Regions from separate parts of the Streptomyces sp. NPDC041940 genome, predicted to be linked through region 2. Evidence: riboswitches for the same ligand, from Rfam matches in the RefSeq annotation. Region 2 holds a riboswitch; each other region holds the start of a gene.
What was found. A riboswitch is a leader RNA that binds a small molecule or an ion and turns the genes downstream of it on or off. The one in region 2 is predicted to bind cyclic di-AMP.

Region 1: linked by a shared signal. The riboswitch ahead of ACZ6I3_RS22930 (transglycosylase family protein) and the one ahead of ACZ6I3_RS23710 (C40 family peptidase) in region 2 are both predicted to bind cyclic di-AMP.
Region 3: linked by a shared signal. The riboswitch ahead of ACZ6I3_RS05925 (M23 family metallopeptidase) and the one ahead of ACZ6I3_RS23710 (C40 family peptidase) in region 2 are both predicted to bind cyclic di-AMP.

Annotation. Positions count from the first base shown of each region.
Region 1 is NZ_JBVJBP010000013.1:176,511-186,414, forward strand. Features, by position in the region: gene ACZ6I3_RS22905 (protein kinase domain-containing protein) at 1-401, shown strand, start outside; gene ACZ6I3_RS22910 (SurA N-terminal domain-containing protein) at 543-1,190, shown strand; gene ACZ6I3_RS22915 (nucleoside triphosphate pyrophosphohydrolase) at 1,291-2,265, shown strand; gene ACZ6I3_RS22920 (cytochrome P450 family protein) at 2,312-3,592, shown strand; gene ACZ6I3_RS22925 (transglycosylase family protein) at 3,741-4,709, shown strand; cyclic di-AMP (ydaO/yuaA leader) riboswitch at 4,938-5,104, shown strand; gene ACZ6I3_RS22930 (transglycosylase family protein) at 5,109-5,810, shown strand; gene eno (phosphopyruvate hydratase) at 6,094-7,374, shown strand; gene ACZ6I3_RS22940 (FtsB family cell division protein) at 7,495-7,971, shown strand; gene ACZ6I3_RS22945 (DUF501 domain-containing protein) at 8,037-8,576, shown strand; gene ACZ6I3_RS22950 (Ppx/GppA phosphatase family protein) at 8,573-9,514, shown strand.
Region 2 is NZ_JBVJBP010000014.1:86,930-96,833, forward strand. Features, by position in the region: gene ACZ6I3_RS23685 (ATP-binding protein) at 1-1,251, shown strand, start outside; gene ACZ6I3_RS23690 (LuxR C-terminal-related transcriptional regulator) at 1,248-1,991, shown strand; gene ACZ6I3_RS23695 (C40 family peptidase) at 2,017-3,084, opposite strand; gene ACZ6I3_RS23700 (hypothetical protein) at 3,509-3,862, shown strand; gene ACZ6I3_RS23705 (SLAC1 family transporter) at 3,840-4,868, opposite strand; gene ACZ6I3_RS23710 (C40 family peptidase) at 4,945-6,117, opposite strand; cyclic di-AMP (ydaO/yuaA leader) riboswitch at 6,126-6,284, opposite strand; gene pcrA (DNA helicase PcrA) at 6,589-9,090, shown strand; gene ACZ6I3_RS23720 (M23 family metallopeptidase) at 9,157-9,904, opposite strand, start outside.
Region 3 is NZ_JBVJBP010000002.1:275,247-285,150, forward strand. Features, by position in the region: gene ispG (flavodoxin-dependent (E)-4-hydroxy-3-methylbut-2-enyl-diphosphate synthase) at 1-436, shown strand, start outside; gene dxs (1-deoxy-D-xylulose-5-phosphate synthase) at 465-2,360, shown strand; gene ACZ6I3_RS05900 (aspartate aminotransferase family protein) at 2,357-3,772, shown strand; gene ACZ6I3_RS05905 (helix-turn-helix domain-containing protein) at 3,840-4,445, shown strand; gene ACZ6I3_RS05910 (DUF6126 family protein) at 4,442-4,561, shown strand; gene ACZ6I3_RS05915 (tyrosine-protein phosphatase) at 4,581-5,378, opposite strand; gene ACZ6I3_RS05920 (alpha-galactosidase) at 5,558-7,651, shown strand; cyclic di-AMP (ydaO/yuaA leader) riboswitch at 7,964-8,120, shown strand; gene ACZ6I3_RS05925 (M23 family metallopeptidase) at 8,125-9,048, shown strand; gene ACZ6I3_RS05930 (DUF6250 domain-containing protein) at 9,227-9,904, shown strand, end outside.

The DNA.
Region 1 (9,904 bases), on a different contig from region 2:
TCCTGGACGACGGCCAGTACCGGCGTGCCCTGCCCGAGCTGCGCCGCCTCGCCGACGAACGCGCCGCCGAGGCCGGCCAGGCCGACCCGCAGTCCCTGCGCTTCCGCTACGAGGCCGCCCAGTGCCTGGAACAGCTGGGCGAACCGGCCGCCGCGCTCGCCGAGTACCGGGCGGTGCTGCCCTACTACGAGAACCAGTACGTCGCCGCCGGCGGCCCCGAACTCGCGCACGACGTCCGCCGCCGCATCGGCCATCTCCTGCTCGCCCTCGGCGACCGCGGCGCCGCCCACGACACCCTGGCCCGGCTGCTGCACGACGTGGAGCGCACCCACGGCCCCGGCCACCCGCTGGGCGCGGAGATCCGCCGGACACTGCAGTGGCTGGGGCAGGTCCGCGGCTGAGCCCGGCCCGGGGGCGGCGCGGCGGTGCCGGAAGTCCTGGTGAATCGTTGGTCGAATGGGTTGGCCAGAGCCCGCTCACTGCCTAACATCGATCAACGCAAGACCTTGTGCACCGTCGCACAATCTCCTCAGGAGGTTTCCTTGCACCGCCGCCGTCGCACCGCGCTCGTCCTCACCGCCGCGATCGCCGCCGCGGCGCCCCTCCTCACCGCCTGCGGGAACGACGCGCATCCCGGCGCCGCGGCCGTGGTCGGCGGGCAGCGGATCACCGTCTCCCAGCTGGAGGAGCGGGTCGGCGAGGTACGCGCGGCCCAGCGGGCGGCCGTGCCGAACGACGCCCAGTACCAGCAGGCCATCGCCCGGACCGGCACCCTCACCCGCGACACCCTGCACACCATGGTCCTCGACCGGGTACTGCACCGCGCCGCCGAGAACGCCGGGGTGACCGTCACCCGCAAGGAGATCCAGGAGATGCGGTCCGGCCTGGAGGAGCAGGCCGGCGGCGCCAAGGCGCTGGAGACGACCTGGCTCCAGCAGTACGGCATCCCGCCGGAGCGCCTGGAAGACAACCTCCGCCTCCAGCTCGAGGCCCAGAAGCTCGCCGAGAAACTCAACACCGACACCAGCCGTCCCGAGTTCTGGAAGGCCCTGTCAGAGGCTTCCGAGGACCTGGACGTCGATCTCAACCCGCGGTACGGCGCCTGGGACGTCCAGAAGAGCAGCCGTGCCGACGCCAAGACGCCGTGGGTGCGGGACGTGACGGCGGCCCAGCCGCAGCAGGGCATGTAGGCCGCCCCTCCGCGGGGCCTGTGGACAACTCGGGCGCCGTGGGACCCGGGGCCTGTGGATAACTTCGGGGGCTGTCGGCGGCGTGGGATAGCTTCGAACCGTGAACGCAACCAGTGCCGAAACAACCCCCGCCCCCGGCCGCATCGTCCTGCTCACCACCAGCCACCGCGTCGCCCCCGGCCTGCTCTCCTGGCCCGCCTGGCAGGCACTGCACGCGGCCGACCTGGTGCTGTGCGCGGACGGCGCCCACCCGCAGCTGCCGTATCTGCGCGAGGCGGGGATAGCCGTCGGCGAGGCGTCCCCGGCCGCCCAGGAGCTGGTCGAGGCCTGCGCCGGGGGCCGCACGGTGGTCGTCGTGGCGACGGGCGAGGGCGAGCCGGTCCTCACGGACGGCCTGGCGCGCCTGGCCGGCACCGGCCGCGTCGACATGCCCGAGCTGGAGCTGCTCCCCGCCTCCTACGACCTGCCGGGCGCCCGCCTCCTCGACCTCGTCCAGGTCATGGACCGCATCCGCGCCGAGTGCCCCTGGTCGTCCCGGCAGAGCCACAAGGGCCTGGCCAAGTACGGCATCGAGGAGGCGTACGAACTCGTCGAGGCGATCGAGGAGGGCGACCGCGACGAACTGCGCGAGGAACTCGGTGACGTCCTCCTCCAGGTGGTCTTCCACGCCCGCATAGCCGAGGAGGACCTGGAAGCACCCTTCTCCATCGACGACGTCGCCGGCGGCATCGTCGCCAAGCTCATCCACCGCCACCCGCATGTCTTCGGCGACGAGACGGCCACCACCCCCGAGGAGGTCAAGGAGCACTGGCTGCGCACCAAGGCGGTCGAGAAGCAGCGCACCTCCGTCACCGAGGGCATCCCCCTCGGCCAGCCCGGCCTGGCCCTCGCCGCCAAGCTGGCCTCCCGGGCCCGCACAGCGAACCTGGACATACCGCTCCCACCCGTCGAAGGCATCGGCTACGACCTCCTGGCCCTGGCGGTCCGCGCCGAGTCGGAGGGCGTGGACCCGGAGGCGGCCCTGAGAGCGGCGGCCCGCGCCTACCGGGACGCGATCAGGGAGACCGAGGGCTGAGCGGACCGAGGCAGGGCAGCCCCGGAAGGCCGGATACGGTCGAGGAGTGACCGACCAGCACCGGCCCAGCCCGCCCGCCGCCGCTCCCGACCTCTTCACCTGGGAGTTCGCGAGCGATCCCTACCCCGCCTACGCCTGGCTCCGCGAGCACGCCCCCGTGCACCGGACCAAGCTGCCCAGCGGTGTGGAGGCCTGGCTGGTCACGCGCTACGCCGATGCCAAGCAGACCCTCGCCGACAACCGGCTCTCCAAGAACCCGGCGCATCATCGCGAACCCGCGCACGCCAAGGGCAAGACCGGTATCCCCGGTGAGCGCAAGGCCGAGTTGATGACGCATCTGCTCAACATCGATCCGCCGGACCACACCCGGCTGCGGCGGCTCGTGTCCAAGGCGTTCACGCCCCGCCGGGTGGCCGAGTTCGAGCAGCGGGTGCAGGAGCTCACCGACGGTCTCATCGACGGGTTCGCGGAGCAGGGGTCCGCCGACCTGATCCACGAGTTCGCCTTCCCGCTCCCGATCTACGCCATCTGCGACCTGCTCGGCGTCCCCCGCGAGGACCAGGACGACTTCCGGGACTGGGCGGGCATGATGATCCGTCACCAGGGCGGGCCCCGGGGCGGCGTGGCACGCTCCGTGAAGAAGATGCGCGGCTACCTCGCCGACCTCATCCACCGCAAGCGGGAGGCGCTCCCCGCCGAACCCACCCCCGGCGAGGACCTCATCTCCGGTCTCATCCGCGCCTCCGACCACGGCGAGCACCTCACCGAGAACGAGGCCGCCGCCATGGCCTTCATCCTGCTGTTCGCCGGTTTCGAGACAACCGTGAACCTGATCGGCAACGGCACCTACGCCCTGCTCACCCACCCCGAGCAGCGCACCCGGCTCCAGGCGTCCATCGCCGCCGGAGAGAGAGGCCTCCTGGAGACCGGCGTCGAGGAACTCCTGCGCTTCGACGGCCCCGTCGAGCTCGCCACCTGGCGTTTCGCCACGCAGCCGCTCACCATCGGCGGGCAGCGCATCGAGGCCGGCGACCCGGTCCTCGTCGTGCTGGCCGCCGCGGACCGGGACCCGGAGCGGTTCGCCGATCCGGACGTGCTCGACCTCGCCCGCCGCGACAACCAGCACCTCGGATACGGCCACGGCGTCCACTACTGCCTCGGCGCCCCGCTGGCCCGCCTGGAGGGCCAGACCGCCCTCGCCACGCTCCTCACACGCCTCCCGGACCTGAGGCTCGCGGCCGACCCGGCCGAGCTGAGGTGGCGCGGCGGCCTGATCATGCGCGGGCTGCGCACGCTGCCGGTGGAGTTCACACCCGCACAGAGGTGACACACCGTCAGGCTTGTGATCTTCACGTGATCTACGCGGCATTAACTTGTGACAAGTGATCGTCTGCCTATACGTTCACCCATCATCAGTGCGGCCCGGGAAAACCTGCGGAGCGCTGGTCACTGCTGTCTTCGCGAAAGGTCTCCGTATGCTCTCCGGGAACGGTCGGCACCGTCGCCCCCGCCAGGCTCCGGCTCTCCTCGTCGCGGCCGGAGTGACCGGCTCCGCCATCGCGATCCCGCTCCTCGGAGCCACCGGCGCCAGCGCGGCCGACGGCACGACCTGGGACCGGATCGCGGACTGCGAGACCGGCGGCGCCTGGAGCCAGAACAGCGGCAACGGCTACTTCGGCGGCCTGCAGTTGTCGCAGGAGGACTGGGAGAACAACGGCGGGCTCGACTACGCCCCGAGCGCCGACCTGGCCAGCCGTTCCCAGCAGATAGCCGTGGCCGAGAGAATCCTCGCCGACCAGGGAGCCGGCGCCTGGCGCACCTGCGGGCTGCTCTCCGGCCTCGAGCAGGACAAGAACTCGTCCGGCTCGGACGGCTCGTCCGACTCATCTGATTCGTCGGATTCATCCGGATTGCTCGACTCGCTCGGGTCGTCCCCCTCGTCGTCCGGCTCGTCGTCTTCCGGCGAGTCGTCGACCTCGAAGGACGAATCCACCAAGTCCGACAAGTCGCCCGACTCCGAGGATTCCGCCTCGGGGGACCAGGAGCCCGACAGCTCCCCCTCGGCGACGCCCGAGCCTGGCAAGTCCGACAACTCGCGGCAGGACGACGACTCTTCGGCGTCCGCCGAGACCGACACCGGCTCCGGCCGCCATCGCGGCCCCAGCGCCGACGAGACCCCCGCGTCCGAGAGCGGCCGCGCGGGCGAGTCCACCGGTCGTCACGCCTCGCGCGACGACCGCGGCGACGAGGGCTCCGGTGACTCGTCGGAGGGCGCCTACATCGTGGGGATCGGTGACAGCCTCTGGTCCATCGCCGACTCCCTTGACATCACCGGCGGATGGCACGAGCTCTACGACGGCAACAAGAAGGCCGTCGGTGCCGACCCGGACCTCATCCGCCCCGGTGAGAAGCTCACGGTAGAGGGCGAAGCGGACGGGAAGTAGCGGTTCGGGCAGTGCGGAAACGGGGGTGGAAGTCGCCCCGAAACCGCGCGAGTTCGCGTCATGTTTCGCGGCGAATGTCCCGTTTGGTGCCCGTGAGAGATAGATCTCAGAAGCCCTGATCGTCTTTGAAATTCGGCGGATCGCGTGGCTACGGTCGGGACCGCTCGTCACCACGAGCCCCGGCTGCCGCAACGCCGAATCCTGCCAGCGGCCGTACGGGAACAGTCGTCGCGTCAAGCGCCGTAGGCAGGAGCGGGGGACCCAAGGTAGGTGCCCGACCGGCCAGTTGCGCCGGAAGGGCTTGGGGTGAAGCCGTGTCCCGGGAGGGACGCGGCCGGGCAACTCAACCGGCCCGAACCCGACAGCTCACCTCGCAGGCGTCGGTGAGGGGATCCTTCCATGCTGTTTTCCAGCAAGGGCAAGCACCGTCGTCCGTCCAAGGCCAGCCGTGCCATCGCCGTCGCCGGTGTCACCGGTGCCGCTGTCGCCGCCCCGCTGATGGCGGCCGGCGGCGCCTCCGCCGCCACCGCCTCCGAGTGGGACGCCGTCGCCCAGTGCGAGGCCGGCGGCAACTGGTCCATCAACACCGGCAACGGCTACTACGGCGGTCTGCAGTTCTCCGCCTCCACCTGGTCCGGCTACGGCGGCACCAAGTACGCCGCCACCGCCGACCAGGCCACCAAGGCGCAGCAGATCGAGATCGGCGAGAAGGTCCTCGCGGGTCAGGGCAAGGGTGCCTGGCCGGTCTGCGGCAAGGGCCTGTCGAACGCCAGCGGCGGCGGCTCCTCCTCGAACGACTCCGGCGACTCCGGCAGCTCCTCGCAGCAGAGCGAGCAGAGCACCGAGTCCCGCGAGACCCAGCAGCAGCCGGCCTCCCGCTCCGACGAGCGTCCGGCCGCCAAGAAGACCGTCACCACCCCGACCGGCAAGAAGGTCAAGAAGGGCGACGGCGAGTACAAGGTGGCCAAGGGCGACACCCTGAGCTCGATCGCGGCGGACAAGAAGGTCGAGGGCGGCTGGGAGAAGCTGTTCCAGCTGAACAAGGACATCGTCGAGGACGCCAACCTCATCTACCCGGGCCAGCAGCTGCACCTGAAGTAAGCAGCGGCCCTCCGCCCCTCAGGGGGCGGCCCCCGTCCCCACGGGCTCCCCGCTCCGGTGCGTCTTCCCCCCGTACGCACCGGGGCGGGGTTTTTTCTGCCGGTCTTTGCGTTCCGGCTTTGTTCCGTTCGGAAACAATTTACTCTCGGTTCTGTCCATGGGGTGGGCGACCCGGTGGCCGATCGGCCCGAGCCGGTTAGGCTCATGTCGCGAGCCACCACGGCCCGCACCTCGCCGGGTCCCCGCGGCCCGCGTACCCGCGTCACATAAGAAGGAGATGCTCGTGCCGTCCATCGACGTCGTCGTAGCCCGGGAAATCCTGGACTCCCGAGGCAACCCCACGGTCGAGGTCGAGGTCGGCCTCGACGACGGCAGCACCGGTCGTGCCGCCGTCCCGTCCGGCGCCTCCACGGGCGCCTTCGAGGCCATCGAGCTGCGTGACGGCGACTCGAACCGCTACCTCGGCAAGGGTGTGGAGAAGGCCGTCCTCGCGGTCATCGAGCAGATCGGCCCGGAGCTCGTCGGCTACGACGCCACCGAGCAGCGCCTGATCGACCAGGCGATGTTCGACCTGGACGCCACCGACAACAAGGGCTCCCTCGGCGCCAACGCCATCCTCGGCGTCTCCCTCGCCGTCGCCCACGCCGCCTCCGAGGCCAGCGACCTGCCGCTGTTCCGCTACCTGGGCGGCCCGAACGCGCACCTGCTCCCGGTGCCGATGATGAACATCCTGAACGGCGGCTCGCACGCCGACTCCAACGTGGACATCCAGGAGTTCATGATCGCCCCGATCGGCGCGGAGTCCTTCTCCGAGGCCCTGCGCTGGGGCGCCGAGGTCTACCACACGCTGAAGAAGGTCCTGAAGAGCAAGGGCCTGGCCACCGGCCTCGGCGACGAGGGCGGCTTCGCCCCGAACCTCGGCTCCAACCGCGAGGCCCTCGACCTCATCCTCGAGGCGATCAAGGAGGCCGGCTACACCCCCGGCGAGCAGATCGCCCTCGCCCTCGACGTGGCCGCGTCCGAGTTCTACAAGGACGGCGCCTACACCTTCGAGGGCAAGACCCGCTCCGCCGCCGAGATGACCGAGTACTACGCCGAGCTCGTCGACGCGTACCCGCTCGTCTCCATCGAGGACCCGCTGTTCGAGGATGACTGGGACGGCTGGAAGGTCCTCACCGAGAAGCTCGGCGACAAGGTCCAGATCGTCGGCGACGACCTGTTCGTCACCAACCCCGAGCGCCTCGCCCGCGGCATCGACGAGAACGCCGCCAACGCCCTGCTGGTCAAGGTCAACCAGATCGGCTCGCTGACCGAGACCCTGGACGCCGTCGAGCTGGCCCAGCGCAACGGCTTCAAGTGCATGATGTCCCACCGCTCCGGCGAGACCGAGGACGTCACCATCGCCGACCTGGCCGTCGCCACCAACTGCGGCCAGATCAAGACCGGCGCCCCGGCCCGCTCCGAGCGCGTCGCCAAGTACAACCAGCTGCTGCGCATCGAGGAGATCCTCGACGACGCGGCGGTCTACGCCGGCCGCAGCGCCTTCCCGCGCTTCAAGGGCTGACCCGGGTGACCCGTTAAGGGTCAAGCCTGAGCCAGTCGTACGTACGTCCCCGTACTCGGTCCCGTACCGTGTCCGGGGACGTACGCGCGTCGGACGGTGGAGCGGGAGAGCGGGGAGACCATGGCCGTGAAGGACCGGGACCGTTTCTCCACCGCGACCAGGATCCGGCTGCTCGGCGAGCAGACCGCGGCCCGGGTCTACCGCTCCCAGACCCGGCGCCAGGCCCGCCGCTCCCGGCTGACCGGCCGGGCCGCGCTGCTCGCCCTGGTGATGTGCACGCTGATCGTGGCGCTGGCCTACCCGATGCGGGAGTACGTCTCCCAGCGCGCCGAGATCGACGACCTCCAGCGCGAACAGCAGCAGGCCCGGCAGCGTGTCGAACGGCTGCGCGACCAGAAGGCGCGCTGGCAGGACGACGCGTACGCGGAACAGCAGATCCGGCAGCGGTTGCACTACGTCATGCCGGGGGAGACGGGATTCATCGTCGTCGACCCGCACGCGGCGCGGCAGTCGCACGCCGTGCTCGGGACGGCCGACCGCCCCTGGTACGCCAACGTGTGGGACGGCGTCGACAAGTCCGACGCCTCCGACCGATGATTCCGGAGACCCAGCCGGTCGTCCGACTCATATCTGACTCAAAGAAAGACAGCCTGAAGACAGTCATGGAAACGCCCCCGCCGACCACCCCGCGCACCGAGCCCACCGACGCGGACGTCGAGGCCTTCAAGCAGCAGCTCGGTCGGCCCCCGCGCGGTCTGCGCGCGATCGCGCACCGGTGCCCGTGCGGGCAGCCCGACGTCGTCGAGACGGCACCCCGGCTGCCGGACGGAACGCCGTTCCCGACGCTGTACTACCTGACGTGCCCGCGCGCCGCCTCGGCCATCGGCACGCTGGAGGCGAACGGCGTGATGAAGGAGATGACCGAGCGGCTGGCCTCGGACCCGGAGCTGGCGGCGGCGTACCGGGCGGCGCACGAGGACTACATCCGGCGCCGCGACGAGATCGAGGAGCTGAAGAACTTCCCGAGCGCGGGCGGCATGCCGGACCGGGTGAAGTGCCTGCACGTGCTCGTGGGCCACTCGCTGGCCGCGGGACCCGGGGTGAACCCGCTCGGCGACGAGGCGATCGAGATGCTGCCGGAGTGGTGGCGCAAGGGCCCGTGCGTGACGGGCGCGACGACCGCCGAGGAGGACGACCGGTGACCCGTGTCGCCGCCGTGGACTGCGGTACGAACTCCATCCGGCTCCTGGTCGCCGATTGCGACCCGGCCACCGGCGAGCTGGTCGACCTGGACCGCCGTATGACGATCGTGCGGCTCGGGCAGGGCGTCGACCGCACCGGCCGGCTCGCCCCCGAGGCGCTGCGGCGGACCTTCGCGGCGTGCCGCGAGTACGCCGGGATCATCAAGGAGCACGGGGCGGAGCGGCTGCGGTTCGTGGCGACCTCGGCGTCCCGGGACGCCGAGAACCGCGACGAGTTCGTGCGCGGCGTGCTGGACATCCTGGGCGTCGAGCCCGAGGTGATCTCCGGGGACCAGGAGGCCGAGTTCTCCTTCACCGGCGCCACCAAGGAACTCGCCGGGGGAGACCACCTCCCCGAGCCCTACCTCGTCGTGGACATCGGCGGCGGCTCGACCGAGTTCGTGGTCGGCGACGACCAGGTGCGCGCGGCCCGCTCGGTGGACATCGGCTGCGTCCGGATGACCGAGCGCCACCTGGTCCGGGACGGCGTGGTGAGCGACCCGCCGTCGAAGGAGCAGATCGCGGCGATGCGGGCGGACATCGAGGCCGCCCTCGACCTCGCCGAGGAGACGGTCCCGCTGCGCGAGGCCCGCACACTGGTGGGCCTGGCCGGTTCGGTGACGACCGTGTCGGCGATCGCCCAGGAGCTGCCCGAGTACGACTCGGAGGCCATCCACCACTCCCGCGTCTCCCACGCCCGGGTCCGCGAGATCACCGAGTGGTTGCTGCGCTCCACCCACGCCGAGCGCGCGGCCGTGCCCTCCATGCACCCGGGCCGGGTCGACGTGATCGGCGCGGGGGCTCTCGTACTGCTGTCGATCATGGAGCGGATCGGCGCCGAGGAGGTCGTGGTGAGCGAGCACGACATCCTCGACGGCATCGCGTGGTCGGTCGCGTAGCCCGCTTCTGAGCAGGCATGGATCACGTTTGAGCGCGTCCGGGGGGCTCGTACGGACCCCCCGGCGACAGCTCGTCGGAAAAGTTCGTGAAGTTCTTCACAAGGAATTCGGCCCGCGAGAGCGACAAGAGGGGTCCGGTTGACCCATCCGGGGCCCCAAGGTGCCTTTGAACATGTTCAGAAGCATGGTATGGAGGTGCCGGGGAAGGAGCCCGGAGCGGGACTCCGGGGTGGCCTCACGGAGGCCCTTTCCGCTCAGAGAGGCAGCTCACGCGGCATTGACAACGGTCCGGGGTGCACAAAGGATCCCGGTTGTCACCATGACATGGATCACGCGAGCCGCGGAGGATAACACACACCCTGCCCGAGCTTGTGAAGGGGCGCACGAGCC
Region 2 (9,904 bases):
CGGCCGCCGCGCAAGCTCTACCGCAGCAGTGACGGACGCTGGCTCGGTGGCGTGGCGCGAGGTCTCGCCGGGCACCTCGGGCTGCCCGTCGTCTGGGTGCGGCTCGTGTTCGTCGGCCTGTTCATGGCCGACGGTCTCGGTGCGCTGCTGTACGCCGCGTTCTGGTTCTTCGTCCCGCTCGGCGTCGGCGGAGTCGACGCGCAGAAGCCGCCGGCCGCCTCGGAGACCGCGCCCGACGGCCGCCGCAGACTCGTCGCCCGCAAACCCGACAAGGGCCAGATAGTGGCCCTGCTGCTCATGGTCGCCGTGGCGCTGGTGTTCGTCGGCAATGTGAACCTCAGCGGCGGGGCCCGGGCCTATCTCTGGCCGGCGGTGCTCGTCGGCGCGGGTGTCGCCCTGGTCTGGCGGCAGGCGGACAACGCCCGCCGGGCCCGCTGGGTCGAGGTCGGCCGCCGTCGGCGCACGGTCACGCTGCTGCGCGCGGGGGGCGGGGTGCTGCTGGTGACGGCCGGCGTCTCCGGCATCTTCGTCATGCAGGGCTCCGCCGCCCACCTCGGCTCCGTCCTGCAGGCGGCCCTCGCGGTCCTCGTCGGGATCACGCTCCTCGCCGGGCCGTATCTGGTGCGCATGACGCAGGACCTCTCCGAGGAGCGCCTGATGCGCATCCGTGCCCAGGAGCGCGCGGAGGTCGCCGCCCATGTGCACGACTCGGTGCTGCACACCCTCACCCTGATCCAGCGCAACGCGGAGAACGCGAACGAGGTGCGCCGCCTCGCCCGCGCCCAGGAGCGCGACCTGCGCACCTGGCTCTACAAGCCCGAGGGCACCGGCAAGGACGAGGCAGACGAACCCACCACGCTCGCCGACGCCGTGCGGCGCAACGCGGCCGAGGTGGAGGACAAGCACGGAGTGCCCATAGAGGTCGTCGTGGTGGGGGACTGCCCGCTCGACGAGGGGACCGGCGCACAGATGCAGGCCGCACGGGAAGCAATGGTGAACGCCGCCAAGTACGGTGGCGAGGGCGGAGCCGTACAGGTCTACGCCGAGGTCGAGGGGAAGACGGTCTTCGTGTCCGTCCGGGATCGCGGCCCCGGCTTCGACCTCGACTCGATACCCGCCGACCGCATGGGTGTCAGAGAATCGATCATCGGCCGCATGGAGCGCCACGGCGGCACGGCGCGACTGCGCGCGGTGCCGGACGGCGGCACGGAGGTCGAGCTGGAGATGGAGAGGGCGGAGAAGACGTCATGAGCGACCCGACCGAGGCGAACGGTACGGCGGGACCGGCGGAGGCGGCCGGGCCCGCGGAGTCGGGCGGCGGCACCGGCGGGCGCCGTGTGCGCGTGGTCCTCGTCGACGACCATCGCATGTTCCGTACGGGGGTCCAGGCCGAGATCGGGCAGACCGAGCAGACCGGTGTCGAGGTCGTCGGCGAGGCCGCGGACGTCGACCAGGCGGTCACGGTCATCACCGCGACCCGGCCGGAGGTGGTCCTCCTCGACGTGCATCTCCCGGGCGGCGGCGGGGTGGAAGTGCTGCGCCGCTGTGCCCCGTTGATGGCCGACGCCGAGCAGCCGGTCCGTTTCCTCGCGCTGTCCGTGTCGGACGCGGCGGAGGACGTGATCGGCGTGATCCGCGGCGGGGCCCGCGGGTACGTCACCAAGACGATCACCGGCACGGACCTCGTCGACTCCGTCTTCCGCGTCCAGGAGGGCGACGCGGTGTTCTCCCCGCGGCTGGCCGGGTTCGTCCTCGACGCCTTCGCCTCCACCGACGCGCCTCCGGTCGACGAGGACCTGGACCGGCTGACCCAGCGCGAGCGCGAGGTGCTGCGGCTCATCGCCCGGGGATACGCGTACAAGGAGATAGCCAAGCAGCTGTTCATCTCCGTGAAGACGGTCGAGTCGCATGTCTCGGCGGTCCTGCGCAAGCTGCAGCTCTCCAACCGGCACGAGCTGACGCGGTGGGCCACGGCTCGACGGCTGGTGTGACCCGGGGCCCCGGCCCGGCGGCCCGTCAGACCACCCGCGTCGCCCCCGCGTACGGCATCTCGTCGAGCGGGGCGACCCGTACCGGGGCCGAGGAGTTCGGGGCGTGGATCATCTGCCCGTTGCCCACGTAGATGCCGACGTGACTGATGCCGGCGTAGTAGAAGACCAGGTCGCCGGGGAGGAGTTCGGAGCGGGAGACGCGGCGGCCGGCGGCGATCTGGGAGTACGTCGTGCGGGGCAGCGCGACGCCCGCGGAGCGGTACGCGGCCTGGACGAGGCCCGAGCAATCGAAGGCGTTCGGGCCGGTCGCGCCCCAGACGTAGGGGCTGCCGAGCTTCTGGTAGGCGTAGGAGACGGCGGCGGCCGCGCGGGCGTTGGGCGCCTGCGAGGCGGCGGAACCGGGGGCCGCCAGGGTGTCCCGGAGGCCCGCCGAGGAGCGTGAGGCGCGGTTCGTACCCGGCCCTTCGCCCAGGCCGGCACGTTCCTGCGGGGTGAGCCGGGACAGCAGCCGCCGTGCGGAGCCCAGCTTGCCGGTGATCGTCTTCTTGTGCCGCTTCAGCTCCGTCTGCCGCGACTTGAGGGACGTCAGCTCGATGTGGGCGGCCCCGCGCAGCTGCTCGATCTCCCGGAGCTGCTTGCGGACGCCCGCCACGGCGGACTTCTGCCGGTTCCCGGCCCGCTCCACGAACTCGGCGTTCTCGAGGTACCGGTCGGGGTCGTCGGACAGGGCGAGCCGGAGGGCGGGGTCGATGCCGCCGTCCCGGTACTGCGCGGCGGCGACCGAGCCCAGGGCGTCGCGGGCTGAGTTGAGCCGTTCCTCCTTGCGGGCGGCCTGGTCCTGGAGGTTCCTGAGCCGTTCTCCGGCGGCGTCGGCCTTCTCCTTCGCGCCGTTGTACCTCTCGGTGGCGACCTCCGCCTCCTGGTACAGCTTGTCCACCTCGGCCTTGACCTGGCCGGGGGTGAGCTGCGGTTCGGCGTGTCCGGTTCCGTCGAAGCCCGTCGCGGTCGCCGCGCCGGCGAGCGCGATCGTGGCGGCCGTCCGGGCCGTGTTGCCGCTCGCGGTGCGCTGTCGGGGCTTGCGGTGCGCTGCCACCTTGGGAGCCACGTCCTTTCCTGCGACCGCCCAGGTGCGTGCGACGGCCGCCGTGGGGAGCGGACGGGCGGCCTGCGCGTCCGGCGGCGGCCCGCACAGGGGAAGCGGGCCGCCGCCGGACCTTCTGGCGGTGGTGCCCGACTGCCGCCCCTGGCCCGGGCGGCGGTGGGGAGCCGGTCACCTGGAGCAGGACGCTAAACCTCGCCATGGCGGGCCCGCGGCCGGTGCGCGGAACTGTCCCGAGAGGACCGACGGTGACCGTATGCGACCGTGATCCCGCCGTGGCGCCGTCGTCTTAACTCAGCGTGATGACCGAAGCGTCGATTTCATGGGCGAGTGTCGGTGATCGGGTGCTATGGGGCGCATATATGCAGCGGTGGGCCGGTGTCGGGCGGATCGGACCCCCTGATTAGGCTCCGGCCTCATGGACGTTCTCATCCACCTCTTCGTCGGCCTCCACATCATCGGCATCGCCTCGCTCCTGGGCGGCTTTCTCACCCAGATGAAGGCGATGGGCGAGGGCACCGCCCGCTACACCCCGGCGATGCTGCACGGCGCGCTGACGATGCTGGTCACCGGTGTGATCCTGGTCGGTCTCAACCAGGCCGACGACCAGTCCGTGAACGACATCAAGATCGGCGTGAAGCTGGCCCTGCTGATCGTGATCCTCGGCCTGGTCTACGTGAAACGGGACGACGAGAAGGTGGACAAGGGCCTGTTCGGCCTGGTCGGGCTGCTGACCACGGCGAACGTCTTCATCGCCGTGCTCTGGACCTGACACGGCGGCCGCGCCGGGTACCGGACCCGCCACCGGACCGGGCCGAGGCGGCCGTCCAGAGGGCGGCCACGAGCCACGCGGCCACCGCGATCCACAACAGCGCCTCCCCGAAGCCGTCGAGCCAGGAGACGTCCAGGGCGACGGCGACGGCCAGTGCCGCCGTCGCCGTCTTGGCCCAGGTGAACACGGTCGCCCAGCGGCGGACGTCATGGCGGGGCCGGGGCCACAGGAACTCGGCGGCGAGCAGCACGGCGCAGCAGACCAGCGCGAGCACGAGCAGCGCGACGGTCACCGTGTGCAGGACGTCCCGGTCGTCTTCGTTCCACAGGTACAGACGCGCGCTGTCGGCGCTGAGCAACCGCGCCCCGGCGAGCGCCGAGAGAGCGAGCGCCCCGCCCGCGAGCCAGTGATCGCCGGCCCCCTCGGCCACCTGCCGCACATCGAAACGGACCAGGGCGAGGACGTACAGCACCAGACCCAGCCAGAACAGCACCAGAGCCGCGTGCGCGAGCCACGCCTCCGACTCCGCCGCGGCCAGCGTGGCGCCGAGCACGGCGAGCCCCTGGGTGGCCATGCAGCGCGCGAACACCGTCCCGGGTCCGCGCCGCTCCCCGCCCTGCGGGACGAGGACGAGCGGCACCGGCCAGAGCAGTACGGCGAGCACCAGCAGAGTCACGGCCGGCGCCTGCGAGCCGGCCGCCGAGAAGGCGGTGCCCAGGACGGCCGTCGCCGCCACGGTGGTGAGGGCAGTCGTCGTCACGCTCTCGAGAACGCCCGGCCTGCGCGTGTACGCCCGCCACCTGGTCCCGGCCCGCAGCAGCCGCCGGGTGAAGTCCGCGGCGAACAGCAGCCAGGCCGCGCAGGCCAGGCCGAGGGCGATGCGGGAGAGGACCTCGTGCCCCGCCAGATCCAGACCGACCGACAGGGTGCCGGTCGCCAGTACGGCGGCACTGGCCGCCGGAGCACGCTGCGCCCACCAGGCGACGGAGGGGGAGGGGCCGGGCATGGGGCCGATGCTAGGAGGCCCCGCGCGCGTTACGGGCAGGGCACGCGCGCGGGGTCCCAAAAACCTGCGAGACCCGTCAGGCCGGCCGCACCACGCTGTGGATCGACGACTCGCCGTCGTAGTAGATCGACTCCTCGCGCACGTACGTGCCGGGCTTCGGAGCGTGGATCATCATGCCGTTGCCGATGTAGATACCGACGTGGGTGACATCGTCGTAGAAGAAGACCAGGTCACCGGGCCGGGCGTCGGCCAGGGGGACCGTGGTGCCGGCGTTGACCTGGTCGTACGTCGTGCGCGGCAGGGTCACCCCGGCGGCCTTCCAGGCGGCCTGGGTGATGCCGGAGCAGTCGTAGGAGCCGGGGCCCGTGGCGCCCCAGACGTACGGCTTGCCGATCTGGGCGCGGGCGAAGGCGAGCGCCTTGTCGGCCTTGGTGGCGTACGAGGAGTCGGGCGCGGTGGACGACGAGGACGAACCGGCCGAGGACGAGCCGCTGCCCTGCTGCTGGGCGGCTTCCCGCTCCTGTTCCCGCTCCTTCTGCTGCTCGGCCTGCTGCCGGGCCAGCTCGGCGGCCTTGCGGGCGGCCTCCTGCTGCTTCTCCTTCTCGATCGCCGCGAGCCGCGCCTTCTCCTCGGCGGTCAGCTTCGACAGCAGCTCGCGCGCGTCGGCTAGCTTCCTCTGTACGGTCGCCTTGGCCGTCTTCAGGTCGCCCTGTGACTCGGTGAGCGTCTCGAGGCTCTCGGTGGCCTCCTGACGCTTCTCCATCGTCTCTGACTGCTGGGTGACGTAGTCGTCGACCGCCACCTTCTGACGGCCGGTCATCCGGTCCATCAGCTGGGTCTGGTCGAAGTAGTCCTGCGGGGTGTCCGCGAGCAGGAACGTGGCGGTGTCCGGGGCGGAGGCGCCGGTGCGGTACTGGGCGGCGGCGAAGGTGCCCAGCTCCTCCCGTGCCTCGTTGAGCTTCTCGGTGCGCTGGGCGACGTCGTCGAGGAGGGTGTCTACGCGCTTGCGCTGCTTGGCGGTCTTCTCCTTGGCCCCGTTGTACTTCTCGGTCGCGGACCCCGCCTGGCGGTAGAGGTCGTCTACCTTCTTCTCGACTTCCTCCAGGCTGGGCTTGTCGTCGGCCTCGGGGGCGGCGTTGGCCGACTGGGACAGCAGGGCCACGGAGGTGAGGGCCGCCGTTGCGAGGGCGGGGGTCCGTATTCCTGCCACGCGCGAACCCGTAGGACGCGACTTGCGGTGCGACGCCAAGGGAGGCGACTCCTTCCATGCTCCGCCTACCGGGTTAGCTGTCGGGTTCGGGCGGGTGCTTCGGAAGGGTTGCCCTACGGCCTGCTCCGGAAAGGGAGTCGGGCCGATTCACCCCGGGGGTCTCGGTGGGTCCCCGGCTCTGGCTGCCGCTGCGGCACGCCGGACTCGGCGGAGGCCACGCGGCCCGGCGACGTTCGCCGGTGGGGGTCGTGTGACCTCCTCGCACGGTAGCCAACTCGTGTGGCCCTTGTGAAGGTTGATGGGTGATATGCCCGATACATTTCCGTGACCTTGCTCATGAACATCGCCGAGAGTGATCAATCGAGGGGGATTGGTCACCGTTCGGGAGTAATTGTGAAGGCTGTAGCGGCCTGTGTTCGAGCGCTCCTGGAGGGTGACAGGGGGGTCGTTTCGGCGATGTTCTCAGGGCGGCGGCGGGCTGTCAGTGCGGCGCCCTAGACTCGGAGAGCGATGAGCAGCCTCTTTGACGACAGCTTCCTGGCGGACCTCCAGGCCCAGCGGGGCCCCGCGGACGAGCCCCCGCCGCCGCCCGAGGACGATCACGGACCGGAGCACGTTCCGGACGATCTGTTCGGCGGGAAGTTCGACGTGCCGCCGGACCGCGACGCCTACTACCGGGACGGCGCCGCCCGCCCGCCGGTGGACGCCGCCGCGCTCCTGGAGGGGCTGAACGACAACCAGCGCGCCGCCGTGACGCACTCCGGCTCCCCGCTGCTCATCGTGGCCGGCGCCGGCTCCGGCAAGACCCGCGTGCTCACGCACCGCATCGCCCACCTGCTCGCCGAGCGGCACGTCCACCCGGGCCAGATCCTCGCCATCACCTTCACCAACAAGGCCGCAGGCGAGATGAAGGAGCGCGTGGAGCAGCTCGTCGGCCCGCGCGCGAACGCCATGTGGGTGATGACGTTCCACAGCGCCTGCGTGCGCATCCTGCGCCGGGAGAGCAAGCGGCTCGGCTTCACGTCGAGCTTCTCGATCTACGACGCCGCCGACTCCAAGCGCTTGATGGCCCTGGTCTGCCGCGACCTGGACCTCGACCCCAAGCGCTTCCCGCCGAAGTCCTTCAGCGCCAAGATCAGCAACCTGAAGAACGAGCTGATCGACGAGGAGGACTTCGCCGCCCAGGCCGCCGACGGCTTCGAGAAGACCCTCGCCCAGGCCTACGCGATGTACCAGTCGCGGCTGCGCGAGGCGAACGCCCTCGACTTCGACGACCTGATCATGACGACGGTCAATCTGCTGCGCGCCTTCCCGGACGTCGCCGAGCACTACCACCGCCGCTTCCGCCACGTCCTCGTGGACGAGTACCAGGACACCAACCACGCCCAGTACGCCCTCGTCCGGGAGCTCGTGGGCACCTCCGAGCACCCCGTCGACGTACCGCCCAGCGCGGACGACCTGCCGCCCGCCGAGCTGTGCGTGGTGGGTGACGCCGACCAGTCGATCTACGCCTTCCGCGGCGCGACGATCCGCAACATCCTCCAGTTCGAGGAGGACTACCCGGACGCGACGACGATCCTGCTGGAGCAGAACTACCGCTCCACGCAGACGATCCTGAGCGCGGCCAACGCGGTCATCGAGCGCAACGAGTCCCGCCGCCCCAAGAACCTGTGGACCAACGCGGGCACGGGCGCGCAGATCACCGGCTACGTCGCCGACACCGAGCACGACGAGGCGCAGTTCGTCGCCGACGAGATAGACCGTCTCACCGACGCGGGCGAGGCGAAGGCGGGCGACGTCGCCGTCTTCTACCGCACCAACGCCCAGTCCCGTGTCTTCGAAGAGATCTTCATCCGCGTCGGCCTGCCCTACAAGGTCGTCGGCGGCGTCCGCTTCTACGAGCGCAAGGAGGTCCGGGACGTCCTGGCCTACCTGCGCGTGCTGGCCAACCCGGAGGACTCGGTGCCGCTGCGCCGGATCCTCAACGTGCCCAAGCGGGGCATCGGCGACCGCGCCGAGGCGATGATCGACGCCCTCTCCCAGCGGGAGAAGATCAGCTTCCCGCAGGCACTGAAGCGCGTCGACGAGGCGTACGGCATGGCCGCGCGCTCCACCAACGCCGTCAAGCGGTTCAACACGCTGATGGAGGACCTCCGTACGGTCGTCGAGTCCGGCGCCGGCCCCGCCACCGTGCTGGAGGCGATCCTGGAGCGCACCGGGTACCTCGCCGAGCTGCAGGCCTCCACCGACCCGCAGGACGAGACCCGGATCGAGAACCTCCAGGAACTCGCCGCCGTCGCCATGGAGTTCGAGCAGGAGCGCGGCGAGGACGCGGCGACACCAGGGGCTGCCGCCCCGGGGGGCACCCTGGCCGACTTCCTCGAGCGGGTCGCGCTGGTCGCCGACTCCGACCAGATCCCCGACGAGGAGGACGGCGACGGCGTCATCACGCTGATGACCCTGCACACCGCCAAGGGCCTGGAGTTCCCGGTCGTCTTCCTGACCGGCATGGAGGACGGCGTCTTCCCGCACATGCGCGCCCTCGGCCAGACCAAGGAGCTGGAGGAGGAGCGGCGCCTGGCGTACGTGGGCATCACGCGCGCGCGGGAACGGCTGTATCTGACGCGCTCCACCCTGCGCAGCGCCTGGGGGCAGCCGTCGTACAACCCGCCCTCCCGGTTCCTGGAGGAGATCCCGCCGACCCACCTGGAGTGGAAGCGGACCGGTGCGACCGCGCCCGCGTCCTCCGAGCCGGTCTCCGCCGTGGCGGCCTCGCTGTCGTCGTCCCGTTCGCGTTCGTCGGTGTCGGGCGCCTCCGGTTTCGCCACACGCCGCTCCGCCGAGAAGCCGGTCGTGTCACTGGCGGTCGGGGACCGGGTCACGCACGACCAGTTCGGGCTCGGGACCGTCGTGGCGGTCAAGGGCACGGGCGGGAACGCCGAGGCGACGATCGACTTCGGGGACAAGCCGAAGCGGCTGCTGCTGCGGTACGCGCCGGTGGAGAAGCTGTAGCCCGGTGAGGCGGTAGTCCTGTGAGGTGAGCCTCCGCCGGCCGGACCGGCGGGGGCTGCCGGGACGTTACGTCGGGTCGACGCCGTGGCTGCGCAGCCACGGGAGCGGGTCGATCGGCGAGCCGCCGGCCGGACGCACCTCGAAGTGCAGATGAGGGCCGGTCGAGTTGCCGGAGTTGCCCGAACGCGCGATTGCGTCGCCGGCCTTCACGGACGTACCGGAGGGGACCGTGTAGGTGGAGAGGTGGCAGTACCACGTCTCCGTGCCGTCCTTCGCGGTCAGGATCAGCATGTTGCCGTACGCGCTGTTCCACTGCGTGCGGACGGTGCCGTCGGTCGCGGCCATCACGGTCGTGCCGTACGAGACGGGGAAGTCGATGCCGGTGTGCAGGGACATCCAGTTGATGCCGGACGAGCCGTACTGGGCGCTGAGTCCGTGGCGGGCGACCGGCATGGCGAACTTCGGACGCAGCCGCTCCTTGCGGGCCGCCTCCTCCGCCGCCCGCTTCTTCTCGGCCACCTGCTGAGCCTTGAGGTCGATACGTTCCTGCGTACGACTGGCCCGGTCGGCGAAGTCGTCCGCGCCGGCGGAGAGACTCTGCAGCTGTGTGTCCAGCTTGTTGTTGGCGGCGGCCGGCTTCACCGGCTGCGCGTCCGCCGCGGTGGTCTGCGCCTCCGCGGCACTGTCCTCGGTGAGGCTGCCGACGGACGCGGCGGCGATCCCCGCGACGCCCATCACACACGCCGAGGGCACCGCGATGGTCATCAGCGCCGAGCGCTTGGGGGGTGTACGGCGGCGGGACCGGGACCCGGCG
Region 3 (9,904 bases), on a different contig from region 2:
CGGCATCGGCGACACGATCCGGGTGTCGCTGTCGGCGCCGCCGGCCGAGGAGGTCAAGGTCGGCATCCAGATCCTCCAGTCCCTGGGGCTCAAGGAGCGCCGGCTGGAGATCGTGTCGTGTCCGTCCTGCGGGCGCGCCCAGGTCGACGTCTACAAGCTGGCCGAGGAGGTCACGGCCGGACTCGACGGCATGGAGGTGCCGCTGCGGGTCGCCGTCATGGGGTGTGTGGTCAACGGACCCGGCGAGGCACGGGAGGCCGATCTGGGGGTGGCCTCCGGCAACGGCAAGGGGCAGATCTTCGTGAAGGGCGAGGTCATCAAGACCGTCCCCGAGTCGAAGATCGTCGAGACGCTGATCGAAGAGGCGATGAAGATCGCCGAGCAGATGGAGCAGGACGGCGCGGAGCCGGGGGAGCCCGCCGTCACCGTGAGCTGAACAGCACGGAATCCGAAGGGGGCCCGACGTGACGATTCTGGAGAGCATCCGGGGACCACGCGATCTGAAGGCGCTGTCCGAGGCGGAACTCGGTGAACTGTCCGAGGAGATCAGAGAGTTCCTGGTGCACGCGGTCGCCAGGACCGGCGGCCATCTGGGACCCAATCTGGGCGTGGTGGAGCTCACCGTGGCCCTGCACCGGGTCTTCGAGTCACCGGTCGACCGCATCCTGTGGGACACCGGCCACCAGAGCTATGTCCACAAGCTTCTGACGGGACGGCAGGACTTCTCCAAACTGCGCGGCAAGGGCGGCCTGTCCGGCTACCCCTCACGCGCGGAGTCCGAGCACGACGTCATCGAGAACAGCCACGCCTCCACGGCCCTCGGCTGGGCCGACGGGCTCGCCAAGGCCCGCCAGGTGCAGGGGGAGAAGGGCCATGTCGTCGCGGTCATCGGCGACGGCGCCCTGACCGGCGGCATGGCCTGGGAGGCCGTGAACAACATCGCGGCCGCCAAGAACCGGCCGCTGATCATCGTCGTCAACGACAACGAACGCTCCTACGCCCCCACCATGGGCGGCCTCGCCAACCACCTCGCGGCCCTGCGCACGACCGACGGCTACGAGCGGGTCCTGGCCTGGGGCAAGGACGTGCTCCAGGGCACGCCCCTGGTCGGCCGCACCCTCTACGAGGCCCTGCACGGCGCGAAGAAGGGCTTCAAGGACGCCTTCGCCCCACAGGGCCTGTTCGAGGACCTGGGCCTGAAGTACGTAGGACCGATCGACGGGCACGACATCGGGGCCGTGGAGTCCGCCCTGCGGCGCGCGAAACGGTTCCACGGGCCGGTCCTCGTCCACTGCCGCACCGAGAAGGGCCGCGGCTACGAACCCGCCCTCGCCCACGAGGAGGACCACTTCCACACCGTCGGCGTCATGGACCCGCTGACCTGCGCGCCGCTCTCACCGGCGGGCGGCCCCTCCTGGACCTCCGTGTTCGGCGAGGAGATCGTCAGGATCGGCGAGGAGCGGGACGACGTGGTGGCGATCACCGCCGCCATGCTGCATCCGGTCGGCCTCGGCGCCTTCGCCGAGCGGTTCCCGGACCGGGTGTGGGACGTCGGCATCGCCGAGCAGCACGCGGCCGTCTCCGCGGCGGGCCTGGCGACGGGCGGCCTGCACCCGGTCGTCGCCGTCTACGCCACCTTCCTCAACCGCGCCTTCGACCAGCTCCTGATGGACGTGGCCCTGCACCGCTGCGGGGTGACCTTCGTCCTGGACCGGGCCGGGGTCACCGGCGTCGACGGGGCCTCCCACAACGGCATGTGGGACATGTCCGTCCTCCAGGTCGTCCCCGGTCTGAGGATCGCGGCACCACGTGACGCCGACCAGCTACGGCTCCAGTTGCGCGAGGCGGTGGCCGTCGACGACGCCCCGACCCTGCTGCGCTTCCCGAAGGAGTCCGTCGGCCCGTCGGTCCCGGCTCTCGACCGGGTGGGCGGACTGGACGTGCTGCACCGTGCTCCGGAGCCTCAGGTGCTCCTGGTGGCCGTGGGCGTGATGGCGCCCGTCTGCCTCCAGGCCGCCGAGCTGCTCGAAGCCCGTGGCATCGACTGCACCGTCGTCGACCCCCGCTGGGTCAAGCCCGTCGACCCGGCGCTCCCGGGCCTCGCCGCCGAGCACCGACTGGTCGCCGTCGTCGAGGACAACAGCCGCGCGGCCGGGGTCGGCTCGGCCGTGGCGCTGGCCCTCGGCGACGCCGACGTCGACGTACCGGTACGGCGCTTCGGCATCCCGGAGCAGTTCCTCGCGCACGCCAAGCGCGGCGAGGTGCTCGCCGACATCGGCCTGACACCCGTCGAGATCGCCGGACGGATCAGCGCGAGCCTGGCCGTCAAGCAAGAGCTGTCCAAGGAGCCACTGGAATGACAACCGCCGAGTCCGCGTCGGAGTCGTCGCAGGCCGGGGAGTTCGACCTCGGCAAGCTGCTGGCCGAGCGCGCGGCCGAGCGCTACGAACTGCACACCAGGTACCTCAACCACCAGCTCCCGCGCATGCTGCGCACCATCGGCTTCGACAAGGTCTACGAGCGCGCCGAGGGCGCCTACTTCTACGACGCGGACGGCAACGACTACCTCGACATGCTCGCCGGGTTCGGGGTGATGGGCGTCGGCCGCCACCACCCCGTCGTCCGCAAGGCCCTGCACGACGTCCTGGACGCCGGGCTCGCCGACCTCACCCGGTTCGACTGCCAGCCGCTGCCCGGCCTGCTGGCCGAGAAGCTGCTCGCACACAGCCCGCACCTGGACCGGGTGTTCTTCGGCAACAGCGGCACCGAGGCCGTCGAGGGAGCGCTGAAGTTCGCCCGGTTCGTCACCGGCAGACCCAGGATCCTGTACTGCGCGCACGCCTTCCACGGCCTGACCACCGGCTCCCTCTCCGTGAACGGCGAGTCCGGCTTCCGCGACGGCTTCGCCCCGCTGCTGCCCGACACGGCCGTACCGCTCGGCGACCTCGACGCGCTGGAGAAGGAGCTGAAGAAGGGCGACGTCGCCGCCCTGATCGTCGAACCGATCCAGGGCAAGGGCGTGCTGGCCGCCCCGCCCGGCTACCTGCTCGCCGCGCAGGAACTGCTGCACCGGCACAAGGCGCTGCTCATCGCCGACGAGGTGCAGACCGGCCTCGGCCGGACCGGCGACTTCTACGGCTACCAGCACGAGGACGGAGTGGAACCCGACCTCGTGTGCGTGGCCAAGGCGCTCTCCGGCGGCTATGTGCCGGTCGGCGCCACGCTCGGCAAGGACTGGATCTTCAAGAAGGTCTACTCGTCCATGGACCGGGTCCTGGTCCACTCGGCGAGCTTCGGCTCCAACGCGCAGGCCATGGCGGCGGGCCTGGCGGTGCTGTCGGTGATGGAGAACGAGCAGGTGGTGGCCAACGTCCGCGCCACCGGGGAACAGCTCAGATCCCGGCTGGCGGCGCTGACGGACCGGTACGAGATGCTCGCCGACGTCCGCGGCCGGGGGCTGATGACCGGCATCGAGTTCGGCCGGCCGAAGTCGCTGAAGCTGCGCAGCCGCTGGGCCATGCTCCAGGCCGCGCGCAAGGGGCTGTTCGCGCAGATGGTCGTCGTGCCGCTGCTCCAGCGGCACCGGATCCTCACCCAGGTCTCCGGCGACCACATGGAGGTGATCAAGCTGATCCCGCCGCTGATCATCGGCGAGCGGGAGGTGGACCGGTTCGTCGACGCCTTCACCGCCGTGATGGACGACGCGCACAACGGCGGTCTGGTGTGGGACTTCGGGAAGACCCTGGTCAAGCAGGCGGTGGCCAACCGGTAGGCGCTGGCGGTTTTGCCTCTGAGGCAAGAAAGTTGCCGCTGGGGCAAGCCTCCGGCTGAATGGAGGCATGAGCTCCTCCGAACAGCCTGGTGAGCTGCCCGCCGTAGCCCCACAGCTGCGCGCGCTGCGCCGCCAGGCCTCCCTGACGCTGGAGGCCGCGGCCCGTGCCGCCGGGCTGTCGCCCGCCCACCTCTCCCGTCTGGAGACCGGACAGCGCCAGCCCTCGCTGCCGATGCTGCTCGCGCTGGCCCGCGTCTACGGTACGACCGTCTCCGAACTGCTCGGTGAGACGGTCGCCGACCGGGACGCCGTGGTCCGCGCGGCCGACATGGAACCGACCACGGCGGGCGGCTGGACGTACTGGCAGGCCGGCGCCTCCGGGCGCGGGATGCAGGCCCTGCGCGTCCATGTGCCGTACGGCTCCCAGGGCGACATCGTGCGCGTCCACCCGGGCGAGGAGTGGCTCCATGTGCTGCGAGGCCGGCTGCGGCTGCGCCTCGGTGACGCCACCCACCGGCTGGCGCCCGGCGACAGCGCCCACTTCGACTCGCTCACCCCGCACCGGATCGCCGCCGAGGACCAGGACGGCGTCGAGCTGCTGTTCGTCCACACCCTGATGCAGAGCCCGACGGCCACCCTGTGCCTGGGCCCCACCCCTGGAGAGACGCCATGAGCGACATCGAGGACAAGTTCCCGCGCGCCCTGTGGGTGCGGCTGTTCGTCTACCTCGTGTTGGGGCATGTCTTCGCCGCGTTCGTCTACTTCCTCTTCGAGGCGGGGGCCCGCTAGCCCCGTTCGGCCCCGTTCCTCAGTCGAGGAGCCGGTCGCGCAGGCGCTCGCGGGTCTCCGGAGTGAGGTCGAGCCCCTTCTCCAGGTAGGTGTCGACGTCGCCCCAGGTCTCCTCGAGAGTGTCGAAGGCGGCCGTCAGATACTCGGCGCGCGCGTCGAAGAGAGGGCTGAGCAGCTCCATGACCTCGGGGGAGTAGGCCGAGTCGGCGGAGCCGCTGCGCCGCACCTTGTAGCGGCGGTGCTTGGCGTTCGACTTCAGGTAGTCCTCGACGATCGCCTCACGCTCGACGCCCACCGCGAGCAGCGTCACCGCGACCGACAGGCCCGCGCGGTCCTTGCCCGCCGCGCAGTGCATCAGCGCGGGGACGCTGTCCTCGGCGAGCGCGTGCAGCACCTTCGAGTGCTCGGCGGTGCGGTGCTTGATGATCGTGCGGTAGGAGGCGATCATCCGGCCCGCTCCCTTGCCGTCCGAGAGGATGGCCCGCAGCTGCTCCAGGTCGCCGTCGCGGACCAGCTTCCAGAACTCGGCGCCGTCGGCGGGGTCGCTCAGCGGCAGGTTCACATTGCGCACGCCCGGCAGCTCGACGTCCGGCCCTTCGAGCTTCTGGTCGGCCTCGTTGCGGAAGTCGAAGATCGTGTGCAGGCCCAGGCCGGTCAGGAAGGCGGCGTCCTCACCCGTCGCGTGCGCGAGGTGGCCGCTGCGGAACAGCACTCCCTGCCGCACCCGCCGTCCGTCCACGGTCGGCAGTCCGCCCACATCACGGAAATTGCGCACTGCGGCGAGCTCGGGTTCGGTCGAGGGGACCTGCTGCGTCACGGGGGCTCCTCCCACACGGCGCCGTCGGCGCGGCTCGTCGACGGGCACCACTCGACGATACGACATGCCTGCCAGGGGCAATGAGTTGTCCACAGGCGTTGCCGGAAGCCCCCGAAGCCCTTGATGATGTTCGTGCCTGGTCGCACCTGGTCGGGCTTGTTCGAATCTGTGAGGGCCTGATGCTGGAGATCTCCGAAGACGGTCGTACGTGGGTGCTCTCGGGGCCGGCCAGCAGTTACGCCGTCCATGTCACCGACCGGGACGAACTGCTGCACCTGCACTGGGGCGCCCGGATCGGCCTCGCCGACGCCGAGGCCCTGGCCGTCCGGCCGTTGCCGGACTACTGGGCCTTCGAGTCCCCGCTCGACGGACGCGAGGAGTACCCGGTCGAGGGCGGCCCCCGCTTCGCCCGGCCCGCCCTGTCCGTGCGCACCGCCGAGCGGCGCGGCACCGAGTGGAGCTACGAGGGCCATGACGCGGGGGACGCCGAGCGCGGCGAGGGCGGTGAGCTGCGGCTCCGCTTCCGCGACGGCGACCTGGCCGTCACGCTGCACTACCGGATGCGCTCCGCGGCCGATGTCGTCGAGCGCTGGGTGACCCTGGAGAACCACGGACCGTCCGTCGAGGTGCTGCGCGCCGACTCCGCCACCTGGACCCTGCCCGACCGCGACACCTGGCGGCTGTCCCAGCTGCACGGCCGCTGGGGCGCCGAGTCCCGGCTGACGCGCTCGGCCCTCACCTACGGCGAGAAGATCATCGGCAGCCGCCGCGGCCACACCTCCCACCAGCATCTGCCCTGGGTCGCCCTCGACACCGACGCGACCGAGGAGCGCGGGGAGGTCTACGGCTGCGCCCTGGGCTGGTCCGGGTCCTGGCGGATGTCGGTGGCCCAACTCCCGGACGCGCGCGTGCAGATCACCGGCGGGGCCGGGTACGACGACTCGGGCCTGCTGACGCTGGACACGGGCGAGTCGTACACGACCCCCGTCTTCGCCGGGCTCTGGAGCGACGGCGGCTTCGGCGGGGCGAGCCGCGCCTGGCACGCCTACCAGCGGACCCACGTCGTCCCGGACGCGGACCGGGACCGCCCGGTGCTGTTCAACTCCTGGGAGGCCACCGAGTTCGACATCTCCGAGGAGCAGCAGCGGGCGCTCGCCGAGCGGGCCGCCGGCATGGGCGTGGAGCTGTTCGTGGTCGACGACGGCTGGTTCGGGGCCCGGACCAGCGACCGCGCCGGACTCGGTGACTGGACGCCCAACCCCGACCGCTTCCCCGGCGGCCTGAAGCCGCTCGCCGACCATGTGCACGGCCTCGGCATGCGGTTCGGGATCTGGGTCGAGCCGGAGATGGTCAACGCGGACAGCGACCTGTACCGCGCACACCCCGACTGGGTGCAGTACCAACCCGGACGAAAGCGGACGGAATTCCGCAATCAGCTCGTGCTGAACCTCGCCCGCGAGGACGTCCAGGAGTATCTGTGGGAGCAGCTCGACGGGCTGCTCTCCAGCGCGCCGATCGACTACGTCAAGTGGGACTTCAACCGCTGCTTCAGTGACGCCGGCTGGCCGGACGACCCCTACCCGCAGCGGCTCTGGGTCGACCACGTGCGCGCCCTGTACGCCCTGCTGGACCGGCTGCGGGCGGCCCACCCCGGGGTGGCCTTCGAGTCCTGCTCGGGCGGCGGCGGCCGGATCGACCTCGGGGTGCTGGGCCGCACGGACCAGGTGTGGACCTCCGACAACACCGACCCGCTCGACCGGCTCGCCATCCAGCACGGCTTCAGTCAGATCCATCCGGCCCGGGTCATGGCCGCGTGGGTCACCGACAGCCCGAACGCCATGCTCAACCAGCGGGCCAGCTCCCTGCGGTTCCGGTTCGTCAGCGCCATGGCCGGGGTGCTCGGGGTGGGCGGCGACCTCACGCGGTGGACGGCGGAGGAGCTCGCCGAGGCGCGCGAGTGGGTGGGGCTCTACAAGGAGATCCGGCCCGTGGTGCAGCGCGGCGACCTGTACCGGCTGCGGCCCCCGGAGGGCGGCCTGAGCGCGGTGCAGTACGTCCTCGGCGACGAGGCCGTCGTCCTGGCCTGGCTCCAGGCGCAGCGCTACGGCGAGCCCGTTCCGGCGCTCCGGCTGCGGGGCCTCGACCCGGCAGCGACGTACGAATGCCTCGAAACGGGCGAAGTTCACCGAGGGGCCGTACTGGCGCATCACGGGCTGCGGGTCGGCCTGCGCGGGGACCTGGATGCCGCGGTCGTCCGCCTTAAGCGCAAGTAGCCCTTCTGTCCGAATAAGGAACTTAAGGTGTTTCGGCATAACGTGCCCCGATCGTAAAGGAGATGAGGTCGGGGTGCGTGACCATCGTCATATTCGTGACGATGCGTTGTCGTCATGTTCACGTAATTCTTGCGCTATTCAGGGGCATTGCGGAAAAACAGAGATCGGAAATCCACGCTCGGTGACGGGAAATGTGCCGACGCGTCAAGAGAACCGCCCTCACAGGGAACCGCAAGCTTGTCCCATTGCGTCTCGGTCGCTTACGTTCCACACCAATCCGGACGGACGCCTAATCCTGCCGCCGCCCGGAGCCCCACACACTCACCCGTGTATGGCAGGAGCGGGGGACCCACAGGTACGACGCCTGTTCCGGTTCCCGGAACGGCTTGGGGTTCAGCCGCACTTCGGCGCGGCCGGGCATCTCCAGCCCGCACCCGACAGCTCACCTCGCAGGCGCCGGAGAGGAATTCGCCATGCCCGCGAAGGGTAAGCACCGCCGCCCGAAGTCCCAGCGTTTCACCCGCTCCATCGCCGTCGCCGGAACCGGCGGGGCCGCCCTCGCCCTTCCGCTCATGGGTGCCGCCGGCGCCCACGCCGCCACCCCGCAGTCGGCTCCGGAAAAGGCCGTGCAGTCCGCTCCGGCACCCGAGAAGAAGGCAGCCGAAAAGGCCACGGGCGCCCACACGTACACAGTGAAGGCCGGCGACTATCTCGCGAAGATCGCCGACGACCAGCACGTCAGCGGCGGCTGGAAGAAGCTCTACAGCGACAACCGTGACGCCGTCGGCTCCGACCCGTCGATGATCCACCCGGGTCTGAAGCTCTCGGTCGGCGAGAAGGCGGCGAGCGCGCCCAAGACGCAGTCGTCCGCGCCCAAGGCGGCCGAGAAGCCGAAGGCGTCGGCTGAGAAGTCGGCCGCCACCGAGTCGTCCGCGAAGGCCGACACCGCCGCGAAGCCCGCCGCCGCCAAGCCGGCCGCCGAGGCCACCGGCTTCAGCCTCCCGGTGGACGGAGCCGGCGTCGGCACCCCGTACCACATGTCCGGCAGTATGTGGTCCAGCGGCTACCACACCGGTGTCGACTTCGTCGTCCCGACCGGCACCTCCCTCAAGGCCGTCGGCGCGGGCACGGTCGTCTCCGCCGGCTGGGGCGGCGCGTACGGCAACCAGGTCGTCATCCAGCTCGAGGACGGCAAGTACGCGCAGTACGCCCACCTGTCCCAGCTCTCCGTCTCGGCCGGCCAGACCGTGACGGCCGGGCAGCAGGTCGGCCTGTCCGGTGCGACCGGCAACGTGACCGGACCGCACCTGCACTTCGAGATCCGCACCACGCCGGACTACGGCTCGGACGTGGACCCGGTCGCCTACCTGCGCTCGCACGGCGTCTCCGTGGGCTGACCGATCGCACGACCACCTGCCTGACACGCGGCCGAAGGCCGGACCCCGATCCCCGGGTCCGGCCTTCGGTGTGTGCGGGCGTCGAACGCCCTTCGCCTCAAGGGATCGACAGGATGCGGCAGTTGGGACACAGTGATCCCGTCGTTAGCGCAAGCGCTTTCCGAAGGAGCTGTGTCCCGTGCCGACCACCCGGAGAACGTTCGGAGCCCTGGCCGCCGGAGCCGCCCTGGCCGCCCTCGCCCCGACGGCGACCGCGAACGCCGCACCCCGCCACCGTCGCCTCATCGCCCACGACGACTTCTGCCACGGCCTCGCCCAGTGGGCGACCGAGCTCCAGAACGGCGGCACCGTCACGGCCTCACGCGGCGTCCTGGACATCGACGTGCCGAGCGGAGCGACCGTCTGGTTCCGGCGGCGCCTCGAAGGACCGTACGTCCTCGAGTACACCGCCACGCCCGTCTCCGAGGGCGGGGCCAACGACCGGGTCTCGGACCTCAACAACTTCTGGAACGCCACCGACGTCCGCTCCCCGGACGACCTCTTCGCGACACCGCGTGGCGGGGCGCTGGAGGAGTACGACCACCTGACGACGTACTACGCCGGGTACGGCGCCAACTACAACACCACGACCCGGCTGCGGCGTTACGTCGGCCAGGCCGGTGTGCGTCCCCTGATCCACGACTACACCCGGCCGCTGCTGGTCCCGGGCGAACCGAACCGGGTCCGGATCGTCTCCGACGGGTCGACGGTGCGCTGGTGGAACAACGGGCGGCTCGTCTTCGACCACACCGACCCACAGCCGTACACGAGCGGGCACTTCGCCTTCCGAACCGTGTGGAGTCACTTCCGGATCGCG